DNA from 2 places in the Sphingomonas cellulosilytica genome. Region 2 is predicted to be linked to the other one. Evidence: riboswitches for the same ligand, from Rfam matches in the RefSeq annotation. Region 2 holds a riboswitch; the other holds the start of a gene.
The links. Region 2 has a riboswitch for cobalamin ahead of ACTZQ5_RS12330 (DUF1852 domain-containing protein). Riboswitches for the same ligand answer to the same signal wherever they lie in the genome.
Positions count from the first base shown of each region.

Region 1: linked by a shared signal. The riboswitch ahead of ACTZQ5_RS11970 (TonB-dependent receptor plug domain-containing protein) and the one ahead of ACTZQ5_RS12330 (DUF1852 domain-containing protein) in region 2 are both predicted to bind cobalamin.

Region 1 is NZ_JBQRTT010000007.1:98,431-105,799, reverse strand. Features, by position in the region: gene ACTZQ5_RS11975 (aminotransferase class I/II-fold pyridoxal phosphate-dependent enzyme) at 1-181, opposite strand, end outside; gene ACTZQ5_RS11970 (TonB-dependent receptor plug domain-containing protein) at 181-2,091, opposite strand; cobalamin riboswitch at 2,251-2,453, opposite strand; gene cobU (bifunctional adenosylcobinamide kinase/adenosylcobinamide-phosphate guanylyltransferase) at 2,479-3,033, shown strand; gene ACTZQ5_RS11960 (MFS transporter) at 3,213-4,553, shown strand; gene ACTZQ5_RS11955 (alpha-galactosidase) at 4,550-6,691, shown strand; gene ACTZQ5_RS11950 (glycoside hydrolase family 68 protein) at 6,688-7,369, shown strand, end outside.
Region 2 is NZ_JBQRTT010000008.1:35,258-42,626, reverse strand. Features, by position in the region: gene ACTZQ5_RS12340 (M16 family metallopeptidase) at 1-445, opposite strand, end outside; gene ACTZQ5_RS12335 (TonB-dependent receptor domain-containing protein) at 477-3,650, opposite strand; cobalamin riboswitch at 3,857-4,080, shown strand; gene ACTZQ5_RS12330 (DUF1852 domain-containing protein) at 4,213-5,199, shown strand; gene ACTZQ5_RS12325 (methionine synthase) at 5,231-6,259, shown strand; gene ACTZQ5_RS12320 (tetratricopeptide repeat protein) at 6,331-7,369, opposite strand, start outside.

The DNA of each region.
Region 1 (7,369 bases), on a different contig from region 2:
CGGCGAGCTCATCCGGTTCGGGCAGCCGGTCGAGCGCCGGCTGCACCGTCTCGGCCGGCCAGCTCCACGGCGCGATGCCGGTCGACAGGTCGATCCAGTTCTCGCCGCCGAAAGCCGCGCGCGCCGCCGCCACCCGTCCGCCATGGGCGGTGAAGGTGGCGAGGACGGATGCGTGGATCATCAATAGGTCAGCCGGATGCCGCCAAAGGCACCGCGCCCCGGCTGCCCATATTGATAGATCGTCTGGTAGCGTTCGTTGAAGGCATTCTCGATACGCCCGTACACTTCGACATGGCGGCCGACCGGGAAGGCGGCGCGCACGTCGGTGATGACGTAGCCGTCGAGGCGGCGCGCATTGGAGGCGTTGTCGAAGCTGTCGCCGACCGCGGTGATCGTCGCGCCCGTGGTGAGGCCGAACGGCCAGCGGTAGTCGGCGTTCACCGTGACGCTGTTGTCCGGTCGCCGCGGCAGGGCGCGGTTGAAGTTGGCGGTGCCGGTCGAGCGGTTCCTGGCGTCGAGATAGGTGTAGCTGGCGCTGAAGGTCAGCGCCTCGACCGGGCGCAGCAGCAGCGTCGCCTCGACACCCTGCGCCAGCGCACGCGCGACGTTGTCATAGGTGCCGTTCGGCCGTCCGGCGCAGATGCCGGTGAGCGGCGCGGTGCACGAGACGAAGGTGATGAGGTCGAACGAGGTCCGCCGGAAATAGGTCGCGCTCGCCTCGACCGCGCCGCCCAGCGCCTTCTGCGTCACGCCCGCGTCCCAGCCGTGCGAGCGTTCCGGGTCGAGCCGTGCGTTGCCGTATTCGCTCTGCAACTGGTAGAGCGTCGGCGCCTTGAACCCTTCCGAATAGCTCGCGCGGAAGGCGGTGGCGCCGCCGTTGGGCGACCACACGCCGCTCGCCGACACCGTGGTGGCGCCGCCGAAGATGTTGTGGTCGTCGTGACGGATGCCGCCCGTCGCGGTCAGCCCGGCGACCGGCGTCACCGCCAGCTGGCCATAGACGCTGAAGATGCGCGCCCGGCCGCGCGTCTGCGGACCGCCGTAGCTCGAGGTGGTGAAGCGCGACACCTCGCGCTCGGCACCGAAGGTCGCGAACACCGCGGAGGTGACGTCGGCCGTGCCCTGATATTCGATGCGGTCGTTGCGCCCCTTGCCGTAGAAGGTTTCCTGCGGCGTACCGTCGGGGTCGTAGTTGCGGCGGTTGCTGTCGGTGTGCGCATAGCCGAAGCGGTTGCGCAGGCGTCCGTCGAACAGCGCGGCGTTGAGGCCGGCGTAGCCCGTCCATTGCTCGCTGTCGCCATATTCGCGCGTGTCGCCGAAGACGAAGCGGGGCGCCGGGAAGCCGTCGATATCGGTGCGGCCGTTCGAGTAGAAGCCGCGCAGATCGACCGATATCGCCGATGCGAGCGCGATGCCGAGGCTGCCGTTGGCGGCATAGTTGCGATAGCCGTCGCGCTCCGTGCCCGGCGCATAGGCGGAGATGCCGTCCGTGGTGTAATAGCCGCCGCCGAGGCTGGCCGAGACGGGGCCGGCCTTGCCCGACACGTTGGCGAAGCCCTGCCCCGTTTCGTGCCAGCCGCCTTCGGCGCGGGCGTTGACGCTCAGCTGTTCGGTCGGCTGGCGGGTGATGAGGTTGACGACGCCGCCGATCGCCTGGCTGCCCCACAGCACCGACTGGGCGCCGCGCAGCACCTCGATGCGCGCGATGTTGCCGATCAGCAGGTTGCCGAAGTTGAAGCCGCCACCGGGCGAGGAGGGATCGTTCAGCTTGATGCCGTCGATCAGCGCCACCGTCTGGTCGCTCTCCGCACCGCGGATGTTGACCGAGGTCGCGGTGCCGACGCCGCCGTTGCGCGTCACGGTGACGCCCGGCGTCTGACGGAGCAGGTCGGAGACGACCACCGCCTGGCGCTGTTCGATCGTCCGCGTGTCGAGCACCGTCACGGACTGGCCGACGGTATCGGCGGGCCGCGCGGCGCGGTTGGCGGTGACCAGGATGTCGCTGCCCGCATCGGCCGCCTGTTCGAGGCCGGTGGTGGATTGCGCGCTTTGCGCGAATGCAGGCGTCGCCGCCGCGATGCACGGCAGCATGATCAGATAGGAGTATTTCGTCACGATGGTTTCCCTCATCGTCGTTCAACAACGGGGACGCGACGCCGCGGCAGCCGGAACCGGTCCGCCCACGCAACGCCCCCAACACCGTCGTCACGCGAGGAAACCCCTCGATCGCACCGCACACCCCGTCGGCACGAAGGACAACCGCGACGGGCAGGTCTCCTGGCTCCCGGGTCGTCGCCTTGCCCGGCCTTCCCGGATGGTGACATCCAGTGGCGCGCGGAAGGAGCAAAGGCTCGCCGGTCACAGTTGCGGGGGCAGCCCCGGATGGCGAGCGCGGCTCGCTTCCGGGTTCCCTTTTCATCCCATCTCTGGGAACCTGTCGCGTCGGCGCCCCTAGGGCGATGGGGAGACGAAGGCAAGATGGCGACGATGGTGTTCCTGGGCGGCGCACGCTCCGGCAAGAGCCGGCTGGCGCAAGGTGCGGCGGAGGCGCATGCGGGGCCGCTGCACTATCTCGCTACGGCAGAGGCGCATGACGAGGAGATGCGTGAGCGCATCGCGCACCACCGCGCGGATCGCGATGCACGCTGGACGACGGTCGAATGTCCGCTGGCGCTGCCCGAGGCGATCGGCGGTATCGGCGAAGGCGCGGTGCTGGTTGACTGCCTCACGTTGTGGCTATCGAACCTGATGCTCGGCGAGCATGATATCGCGGCGCGCACCACCGATCTGCTGACGGCCTTATCCCGAGCGCCGGTGCCGGTATACGTGGTGAGTAACGAGGTCGGCATGGGCATCGTCCCCGACCACCCGCTCGGTCGCCGGTTCCGCGATGCCGCGGGGCGCCTCAATCAGGCAGTCGCCGGGATGGCGGATGCGACGTATCTGGTCGTCGCCGGCCTGGTGCTGCCGTTGCAGCGATTTCATCACTCCGATCCTCCCCCGCCAGGGGGAGGTGTCGCGCCGAAGGCGTGACGGAGGGAGAGGCAAGCTACGTCTTGCCCGGCCAATGGCATCGCTGACCTCCTCCTCCACCATTCGGCTGTCATCGGGAGAGGAAGTATAACTGCAATCGATTGTTGTGTTTGCAGCGGATGATGGTACGATGCCGCGCAAGCTCGCCGGAGACGGGCCCATCGCCAGAGAGGACGCCGATGCGCATGCCTGATTCCAAGCCGCAGCTGTCGTTGGGACGGGTGCTTGAGATGAATCTGGGTTTCCTCGGGCTGCAATTCAGTTTCGGGCTGCAGCAGGGCAACATGGCGCCGATCTACAGCTACTTGGGCGCAGCGGAGGCATCGCTGCCGCTGTTGCAGCTGGCGGGGCCGATCACGGGCCTGCTCGTCCAGCCGCTGATCGGCGCGATGAGCGATCGCACCGATTCGCGCTGGGGACGGCGGACGCCCTATTTCCTGGTCGGCGCCGTGCTGTGCGCGATCGGGCTGTTCTGCATGCCGCTGTCGTCGTCGCTGCTGATGGCGGTGTCGATGCTGTGGATCCTCGATGCCGGCAACAACATCACCATGGAGCCCTATCGCGCCTATGTGTCCGACCGGCTGAACGCCAACCAGCACCAGATCGGCTTCCTCACCCAGTCGGCGTTCACCGGCCTTGCGCAGATGCTCGCGTTCCTGACCCCGTCGCTGCTCGTCTGGGCGGGGATGAACCAGGATTGGGTCGACGCGCACAACATCCCCTATACCGCGCGGATCGCGTTCATGGTCGGCGCCGCGCTGAGCTTCGGGACGATCGTCTGGTCGATCCGCCGGGTCCCCGAGCTGCCGCTGACCACCGCCGAGCGCGCACGCATCGCCGCCGAGCCCAAGACGCCGGGCGCGGTGCTCGCCGAGATCGGTGCGGCGATCCGCGACATGCCGGTGGCGATGCGCAAGCTGGCTCTGATGAGCCTGTTCCAATGGTATGCGATGGCGGCCTATTGGGCGTACGTCATCTATGCGATCGGCCGGTCGGTGTACGGCACCAATGTCGCCACCTCGTCCGGCTTCCATTCGGCGGTGCTGACCAATGGCGAGATGGCGGCGTGGTACAATGCCGTCGCCTTCGTCGCCGCCTTTGCGATGGTGCCGCTCGCCAAGCGGATCGGCGCGGCGAGCCTGCATGCGGCCTGCCTGGTGCTCGCCGGGATCGGCATGCTGTGGCTGCCGCACGTCACCGAAAAATGGATGCTGTTCCTGCCCGCGATCGGCGTCGGCATCGGCTGGGCGAGCATCATGGGCAACCCCTATGTGATCCTCGCAGGGTCGATCCCGCCGGAGCGGACCGGCGTCTACATGGGGATCTTCAACATGATGATCGTCATTCCGATGCTGATCTTCTCGGCCACGATGTGGGCGTTCTACGACACCCTGCTCGGCGGCGATCCGCGGCACGTGCTGACGCTGTGCGGGGTGCTGATGTTCGCCGCCGCCGCCGCGGTGTGGAGCGTACGCGCGCGCAACGCCGAAGGGCTGCCGGTCGGCATGACCGCGGCATGATCGCGTTCCACGGCCCGTCGAGCAGCCTGGTGCTGGAGCCGCGCGGCGAGGCGCCGCCGGCGTGGCGCTGGTGGGGGCCGCGCGTCGCTGCGGCGGGGCTGCCGCCGCTGGCGGACGTGCGGCCCGCGGCGTCCTTTTCGCTCGACGACGACCAGCCGCTGACCGTCGCGCCGGCGTTCGGCACCGGCTGGTTCGGCCCCGCGGCGCTGCATGCGCATCGCGGCGGACGCGCCTTCGCGCAGCGTTTCGTGGTGGAGGCGATCGAACAGGCAGACGATGCGGTGACCGTCACCCTGGTCGACGCCGCCGCCGAGGTCGCCCTGGTACAGCGGATCGCGCTGGCCGGCGATGTGGCGACGCTGTCGGCCAGCGTCGTCAATCGCGGCGACGGCATGCTCGACGTCGCATGGCTTGCCGCGGGTACGCTGCCGCTGCCCGCCGATTGCGCCGGCATCCGCAGCTTCACCGGCCGCCACAATGCCGAGTTCGTGCCCCAAGCGGAGCCGATGCCCGCGCACGGCTGGCTACGTGAGAACCACCGCGGCCTCACCGGTCATGCCGGGCCGCCGGGGCTGTTCGTGATGGGGCCGGAGGCGGGGTGGCATGGCGGCCGCGTCCATGCCGCGCAGCTCGCCTGGTCGGGCAACCACCGCCTCGCCGTCGAGCGCGACGACGACGGATTCTGGACGTTGCAGATGGGCGAGGCGCTGGCCTCCGGCGAGATCCGGCTGGCACCCGGCGGTCGGTACGACAGCCCGGAGATGCTGGCGACCTGCTCGCCCGCGGGCCTCAACGGCGCGATCCAGGCCTTCCACGCCGCGGTCCGCGCCCGCGCGCCCTGGCCGGCGGACGGCATGCCGCCGCGGCAGGTGCATGTGAACAGCTGGGAAGGCTTCTACTTCGACCATGACGAGGCGGCGCTGATGGCGCTGGCCGATCGGGCCGCCGCCCTGGGCGTGGAGCGGTTCGTGCTCGACGACGGCTGGTTCCGGGGCCGCGACGACGACACCGCCGCCCTGGGCGACTGGACGGCCGATCCGCGCAAATATCCACGCGGGCTGGGGCCGCTCGCCCGCCACGTCACCGGGCTGGGGCTGAGTTTCGGCCTGTGGCTCGAACCGGAGATGGTCAATCCGGACAGCGATCTTGCCCGCGCGCATCCCGATTGGGCGTTGCAGCTGGACGGCGTGCCGCTGCTGACGGCGCGCAACCAGCTGGTGCTCGACATGGGCCGGGAAGCGGTGCGCGATCATCTGTTCGATGCGATCGACACGCTGCTGCGCGACCTGCCGATCGCCTATCTGAAATGGGACCACAACCGCGATCTCGCCCCGGCCGGCGATGCGCGCGGCCATGCCGGCTACCACGCGCAGGTGCTGGGCGCCTATGCGCTGTTCGACCGGCTGCGCGCGGCGCACCCGGCGCTGGAGATCGAGGCGTGCGCAGGCGGCGGCGGACGGATCGATGCCGGCATCGCCGCGCGCACGCACCGGTTCTGGACCAGCGACTGTATCGATGCGGTGAGCCGCGTCGCGATGCAGCGCGGCTTCCTGCATTTCATGCCGCCCGAGATGATGGGCGCGCACGTCGGCGCTTCGCCGGCGCATTCCACCGGCCGGCGGCAGGGCATGGCGTTCCGCACCGCCGTGGCGCTGCCCGGCCATCTTGGCGTCGAGCTGGATCCCGCCGCTATGGGCGTGCGCGATGCCGAGGTGCTGGCCGCCGGGATCGCGCGCTACAAGGCGCTGCGCGACCGGCTGCACCATGGCCGCGTCTGGCTGGGCGAAGGGCCGGACGGTCTCGTCTGGCAGATGCACGGCGAACCCGGCGACCTGCTGCTGAGCGTCACCCGCATCGCGCCGACCAGTCTGCGCCATCCCCCTGCCCTGACGCTGCCGCCGCTCGCCGGCGCGGGCGCGACCCGCGTGCGCCTGATCGACCTCGCCACCGAGGATGGCCACCCCGCCCCCGATGCGCCGCTGTTCGCCGTCATGCGCGGACATGGGTGGGGACAGGGGCGCGGACACGGGTGCGGGGGCGGCGTGACGTTCGATGGCGACTGGCTCGCCCAGGCCGGCCTGCCGCTGCCGGCGATGAAGGCGGAGAGCGTCGCGCTCTTCGCGCTGGAGACCCTATGACCCGTCCTGCCCCCTCCGCCGCGTTCGCCGCAGCACCCGCCCCCGTCACCACCCATTGGCGCGCCGAGGATGCCCGCCGCGCCGCGGACCAGCCCGCCGCCGCGCTGCCCGTCATCGCCGCCGCCGATGTCGTGCCGGTGCTGCCCGGCCACGACGTCTGGGACATGTGGCAGATCGCCTATGCCGACGGACGCAGCATGCTGCATCAGGGCCGCAGCTGGTGGTTCTTCCTTGCGACGCCGCGCTTCGACGACCCCGACGATCGCCACGATGCCGCGCGTATCCGGCTGACGAGCCACGGTGCCGACGGCTGGCGCGACCATGGCGATGCCTTTCCCGACGGCTTCGCACCGGGCAGCCGGGAATGGTCGGGATCGGCGGTGCTCGACGCGGACGAGACGACTTTGACGATGTATTTTACCGCCGCCGGCCGGCGCGGGGCGCCGCGCACCTTCGAACAGCGCCTGTTCGAGACGCGCGGACGCTTCGTGGATGGACGGCTGAGCGACTGGACGGTGCCGGTCGAGTCGGTCGCGGCGGACGGCGACACCTATCTGCGCGCCGACGAGGCGGCGGCGACCGACGGGCGGATCAAGGGATTTCGCGATCCCGGCGTGTTTCGCGATCCCCATGACGGCGCCGAATACCTGCTGTTCGTCGGTTCGGCCGGTTGGGTGG
Region 2 (7,369 bases):
CGCGATCGAGGCTGCCCGTCGGTACCGTTTCGTGATACTTCGTATAATCGTAGCTGGTCGTGCCGTTGATGCCCACCACCCCGGCGTTGCGGAGCGGGGCGAAATAATCGCCCGGCACATTCTCGCTGCCGTTGAACATCAGATGTTCGAACAGATGCGCAAAGCCGCTCCTTCCCTCCGGCTCGTCGGCCGACCCGACATCGTACATGATCGAGGTGTAGACCAGCGGGGCGGAGCGATCGGTCATCACGATCACCCGCAGCCCGTTGGCCAGGGTAAAGCTCTGGTACGGGATCGTATAATCGGCCACCAGCGCCGCGAGGTCGGCGGGCGCCACCGGCCCAGCCGCTTCCGTATGAAGGGACAGGGCCGATCGCGACGCCGCCACGACGGGATGAAACGCCAGCGCCGCCGCGGCGCCGGCCAGGAGCATCGTACGCAGCATCATCCCAACCTCGATCGCGGACCGGGCAACGTCAGAACGCCTTGGTGACCGACAGCTGGAAATTGCGCCCGAGCGGGTCGCCGTACCGGCTGTAGAACAGCGGGGAGCTGCTGGTGTCGCGCGGCGGCCGCTTATCGAGCACGTTGTTGACGATCGCACGCAACGTGATGCCGTTGTCGTAGGCGTAGGACACCATCAGGTTCTGATAGGTCTGCGCCGGAACATACGCCGATCCCTGCGTATCGTCATATGAGCGCTTGGTGTTCAGATAGTAACGGTCGAACACTAAGGTCTGAACGCCGATGGAGAAGGAGTTCTTAGTCCAGCGAACCGTGGCGTTCCCGCGCCACGGCAAGGCGCCGTACCCGCCCGCGATGGCCGACTGGCCGCCCGACACGCCCAGGTAGCTCACGATTTCTCCGGGGAAGCCTTCGACTTCCAATTGTCGGTTCCAGGTCGCTGCGCCTTGGAGGTCGACCCGCCCGCCAAACAGGTTGAACCAATAATCCAGCTGAAAGTCGACGGACTCCACCCGCGTCCCGACGAAATTGGAGAGCGACAGGTCGAGGTAGGTGATAGGCCCGACCGCATATCCACCAGATGCCGGCCCACGTCTGACGCGATCCGGATAGAGTTCGAGGAACCGGAAGAGTTCGGCAGTCGCGCCTTCCAGCTTGCCGTTGAAGGAGCGCGCGGCATACTGAAACGCGATCGGCGCGAAAAAGTTGTTGCTCTTCGTGATCCGCGTCCAATCCGCTGAGAAGCGCAGGTTCGGAATGACACGCGGCGTCAGGATGACACCCGCCGTAATCGTTTTGGATGTCTCCGGCTTCACCTGGGGATTACCGCCGTAACTCGCCTCGATGAAGCCGTCGGCGTTCTCGACCCGCTCGAACCCACGCAATGGATCGACGAGGGTGACCTCAAGCGGGCCGGTTTGCTTGCTGAACTGCGTCAGCGTCGGCGGCAGATACCCGGTGCCGTAGGAGGCGCGGAACATCACGTCGCCGACCGGCTGCCAGCGGAAACTGACCATCGGGTCGATGTGGGATCGCTGCGATTCACCCACACCACTTTTATATCCTGCCGGAGGACAGGCGGCATAGTCCGCCGCGGTAGGGATTGCGAGGCCGGCGTAACACGTGAAAAGTTCGGAAGCGCCGCTGGCATCGTAATATTCGCCGCGACCCGACACGCGGATGTCGAACAACTTGACGAACCGGATGTCGTTCGCTGGTGAGATGATCGGAAACGCGACCTCGCCATAGCCTGACCAGAGCTTGTAGCTCGCCTTCGGCTGATAGGCGATGAAATACCCGAACAAACCCGCCGAGCGGACGGCTTCTCCCAGCCGGTCCTCGGACCGTTCGCCGTTCACGGTCACCTGGATCTTGCCGCCCGGCAGCTTGATCGGCAACGGCCCGGACAGCCGCAGCGACGTCGTCAGGTTGGACGAGAGTTGCGGCGCGTTTCTGTAGTTGAAGCCCGTGTTATACACGACAGGAAAAGGATTGGCCGTAACATCCTGCAGATAATTGATCGTTCCGTCTGCCAATGCGTCTCGCGTCGATTGCGCCACGAACGGCGGGTAGTCCGGAATGGTATAGCGGCTGCGCGCATATGAAACGTCGATATTGGCCTGCCATGCGTACGGCAGCTTGAAGATGCCGCCACCTACCACACTCCATTGCTTCAAGGTGTTGTCGAACCGCTGGATATCACCGAAATTCGGCCCCAAAACCTGGATTCGGGTGGTGAACGGGTTGTTTGGCGCATTGGCCGCCAGATCGACGATATTGGCGCCCCGACTGACGAAGGAGACCGACCGGTTTTCGCTATATTGCCCCTGAAGGTAAAGCGTCATCCAGTCGTTCATGTTACGCCGGACGGTCAGCAGGCCGCTGTAGTTTTCGCCGCCGTAGATCAGTGGTGCATCGAGACCGCCGTTCGTCGTGCCGGCCGGTGCCTCCAGGTTGATACTGCCGATATTGGCCAGTAGCGGTGTGACGCCGTCCAGCAGCACCCCGCGGTACCCCTCAGGCACATAGCCGATGCCGCTGCTCAGCACGGCACCGCCATATTGTGGCTTGAGCCGCAAGGGCGCCGGCCTTCCGTCCGTGCTGCGGGTGAGATTTCGGAAGTTCGGGGTGGCGCCGGGTGGAATAATCGCGCCGAACGGATTTTTGCCGGTCAGCCGGATCGTCTCGGCGACATTGTCGTTACGGATCCCGATACGGTCGCGGTACAGAACGGGAAGCGCCTTGCGCCAATTGCCCCCGAAGCTGATGTTGGTCCGGCCGCCTTCCAGCGTCTTCGCCAGCGACAGGTCGATTCGCCCCGTACCGGCCACGAAATCGTCGGTGTTCGAATAGGTCGCGGTCAGCTCGCCACCGGAGTAAGCATGCTTCAGCACGATGTTGATCGCACCGCCGCTGGCGCCGCTGCCGTAGATCGAGGAGGCGGACGATGCGAGCACCTCGATCCGCTCGATCGACGCCAGTGGAATACCGGTGATCTGCGCCTGGCCGAACGTCCCGTTACCCAGATTGACGCCGGGCTGGCGGCGGCCGTCGACCAGGATCAGCGTTTCGCGCGATCCGAGACCGCGCAGGTTGACCTGCGACAGCCCCCTCGCCTCGCGGTTCAGCGGATTGTCGAGCCCGGCCTGGCTGGCCGTACCCGCGCTGTTGTTCACCGTCAGCTGGTTGCGCAGGAACGTCTCCAGATCCGGCGCGCCCGAGCGCTTGATATCCTCGGACGTCAGCACGATGAACGGCTGGCTGTCGTTTTCCGTGCGCTCGATGCCCGTGTTCAGCGACCAGTCGCGCCGGCCCGTCACCAGGATGTCGGGGGTCGCATCCATCGAGGCGATCTCTTTGGGCCGCTTGATGATCGCGATCGCGCCCGAAGGGTCCGTCTGCGCGAAGAAGCCGGTCTGCAACAGCAGGCGGATCAGCACGAGGTCCGGCGTCGCCACGCCCTTGAACCCCTTCGTCCGGCCGTCGGCGATCTCGTCGGCCGAATAGATGATTTGGCGCTTGGACTGCGCCGCCCATTCGTCGAGCGCGGCCTTGAGCGTGCCCGCCGGGATGTTGAAGCGGACCTTTGCCGTGGCGGTGGCCGTTGATGCCTGTGCCTGTGCCTGTGCAGCCATGGCCGGCGCACTGGTGCCGACCAGCAGTGCGATGGCGACGCGAACCCTCATGCGATGCTCCCCCATTTCCCGCGCCGGCCGTCCGTTTTGGACATACCCGGCCCTGGGTAAGACAATCGGGTGTCGCAAACCCGTAACATGGATCGAAAATTATCTTGCGACAGCGGGAACCGGGGGACCTGGAGATCGGTCGACCAAGCGCCGCACCTCATATAAAGAAATCTTTATATCCCGATTGACAGTCCCGCCGGGCTGGTGTTGAAGGCGCGGGTCGAGGTTCCCCGCCTCAGGCGTGACGGCGGGGCTAAGACGGGAAGCCGGTGGCGCTCTTGCAGGGCGGAATCCGGCGCTGCCCCCGCAACTGTAAGCGGCGAGCGATGGTCCCATTTCGTGTCACTGAGCCTCCGCAAGAGGCTCGGGAAGGCCGGAACCACCGCATTGACCCGTGAGCCAGGAGACCTGCCTTTCGACGCCATAACGTTCCTCGGACGGGGGTTCCTCCGGTGGATCGCGCTTGACGCAAGGTCCGCGACACGTGCGTGTCGGCACGGGCTTGCCCGTGCCTCGCGCGCTCTATCCTGCGGCTCACCCGTCTGCACAGTGCAGGTGAGTCATGACGAATAGCGGCTTCACGTTCACGATCGGCAGCATCCCGTTCGACGAGGGCTATCGCCCCGCCGACAACACGCGCACCACCACCAATTTCGCCAATCTGGCGCGCGGCGCAAACCGGCAGGAGAATTTGCGCAACACGTTGCAGATGATCGACAATCGCTTCAATTCGCTGGCGCATTGGGACAATCCGGAAGGGAACCGCTACGCGGTCGAACTCACGATCCTGTCCGCGGCACTGACGATCGATGCCGCCGATCCCGCCGACGCGTTTCCGCTGATCGAGATCCTGCAGACGACCATCGTCGACCGGACCACCGGCGAGCGGATCGACGGCATCGTCGGCAACAACTTCTCGTCATACGTCCGCGACTACGACTTCAGCGTCGTGCTGCCCGAACACCTGCGCCGGCATCCGGAGGGCGGCGCACCCGAAGGGTTCGGCGATCTGCACGGCAATCTGTTCAAGCACTTCCTGAACTCGGCCGCCTATCGGACACGGTTCGCCAAGCCGCCGGTCATCTGCCTCAGCGTGTCGAGCAGCCGGACCTACCATCGGACCACGAACGGGCACCCCATCCTCGGCGTGGAATATCGCACCGACGATGTCTCCGCGACCGACGCCTATTTCGCGAAGATGGGCATGACGGTGCGCTACTTCATGCCGCGCCACGCCGTCGCGCCGCTCGCCTTCTACCATATCGGCGACCTGATCGGCGATTACACCGCGCTGGAACTGGCCGGCACGATCAGCACCATGGAAACCTTCCAGAAGATCTACCGGCCGGAAATCTACAACGCCAATTCGGTCGCCGCCGCCCGCTATCGGCCCAGCCTCACCTATCAGGATTATTCGCTGACCCGCATCGTCTACGATCGCGAGGAACGCAGCCGGCTGGCGATCGAGCAGGGCCGCTTCGCCGAGGAACATTTCATCAAGCCGCATGCCGCGGCGCTCGATCGGTGGTCTGCACGCTGCCCCCGCTGACCTTCCGCGATCCACAAAGGTATTTTTCGACATGACGACCTTGTTGCCGACCACCACCGCAGGCAGCCTGCCCAAACCCGCCTGGCTCGCGCAGCCCGAAACGCTCTGGTCGCCGTGGAAGCTGGAGGGCGAGGCGCTGGCGGCGGGCAAGCGCGACGCGCTGCGCCTCGCGGTCGACGACCAGCGCCGGGCCGGAATCGATATCGTCGGCGACGGCGAACAGACACGCCAGCATTTCGTGACGACCTTCATCGAGCATCTCGACGGCGTCGACTTCCAGCAGCGCGAAACCGTCCGCATCCGCGACCGCTATGACGCGAGCGTGCCGACCGTGGTCAGCGCCGTCTCCCGCCCGAAACCGGTGTTCGTCGAGGATGCCCGATACCTTCGCGCGCAGACCGACGGGCCGATCAAATGGACGCTGCCCGGCCCGATGACGATGATCGACACCCTGTACGACGCGCATTATCGCAGCCGCGAGAAACTGGCCTGGGAATTCGCGCTGATCCTCAACCAGGAGGCGCGCGAGCTGGAAGCGGCGGGTGTCGACATCATCCAGTTCGACGAGCCCGCGTTCAACGTCTTCTTCGACGAAGCGAACGACTGGGGCATCGCCACGCTGGAGAAAGCGGCGGAGGGGCTGCGCGCCGAAACCGCGGTGCACATCTGCTACGGCTACGGGATCAAGGCCAATACCGATTGGAAGAAGACGCTGGGCTCGGAATGGCGCCAGTATGAGCAGACCTTCCCCAACCTGCAGAAGTCGACGATCGATATCGTGTCGCTGGAATGCCAGAATGCGCGCGTGCCGATGGAGCTGATCGAGCTGATCCGCGGCAAGAAGGTGATGGTCGGCGCGATCGACGTGGCGACCGACGCCGTGGAAACGCCGGAGCAGGTCTCCGACACCCTGCGCAAGGCCTTGCGCTATGTCGACGCCGACAAGCTCTACCCCGCCACCAACTGCGGCATGGCGCCGCTGGCGCACGACGTCGCGCGCGGCAAGCTGCGGGCACTCAGCGCCGGCGCGGCGATCGTGCGGGCGGAGCTTTCGGCCTGACGAGCGACGAGGGCCTGTGTAGCGGTGACCCGGCCGGATAGCGACGGCCACCTGGGCGGCGACGCGCACCTTCAGCCGTCAGCCTCCTGTGCGATCGGCGTCGCGATCACCTCAAAGGGTGGAATTTCCAGCGTACTGTCGGGATCCGCCAGGGTGATCTGGCGCGCGCGTTGCACCAGCGCGTCATAGGCGCGCCGTGCGACAGGGCGATCCGACCAGGACCGCAGTGCAGCCACCACCGTGCCAGCGCCCGCATCGCGGTCCAGCGTGGTCAGCGGATAGGAGGCTTGGTCCAGCGCCGCGACCATCAGGTCGATCGCAAGCTCCACCTGCCCCGAACGCCCCAGAACGCCTGCCAGCCGCACCCGCTCCCGAACGCCCATCGCGGGCGAGTGCGGGAGCCGGTCGAGCAGCGCCTGCGTCGTTGCCCCGTCCAGCGGGCTGCTCGCGACATCGGCCAGTGTCGCGAGCAACTGCAGATCGTTCGCCGTGATCTCACCGGCACGCAGGCGCGCGCTGAGTTCATCCAGCCGGGCGGGCGCTTCACCGCTTGCCACCAACCCGCGCGCAACGATGTCATATACCGGCTGCGCGGTGTGACGATCGTCCGGCGACAAAGCGTCCAGCTCGGCCGACAGCTCTGCCATGACATCGGCGCGCGCGAAGATCGATGCCAGCACGCGGTCGCCCGCAGCTATCCGTGTGGCTACCACACCCATCACGCCCATGCGCGCTGCCTCGTCGCCGACATTGTTGCGCCACCATCCCCGAACGATGCCCGGCACGTCTCCAGGCGCGCGCTTCTGCGCCGTCAGCATCGGCAGGAGCAGCGTGACAAGGGGGGCAGAGGCATCGCCGGTCTGACCGCGGGCGTGCAGGACGGCCTGAACGGCAGGATCGTCCGGATAGGCGGCGCTGTAGCGCTCGAATACGCCGCCCAGCAGCGCGGCGAAATCGACGCCGGCACCCCCGTCCGCCGCCATCTGCACCTGCATCCATGCCGGATCATCCAGCTTCAGCTGGCTGCGCGCGATCACCGAGTCCGCCTCCGCGCGGTCGCCGATCAGGCGATAGGCGAGCGCCAGCGCGGCCGCAGCCCGCGTATCGCCC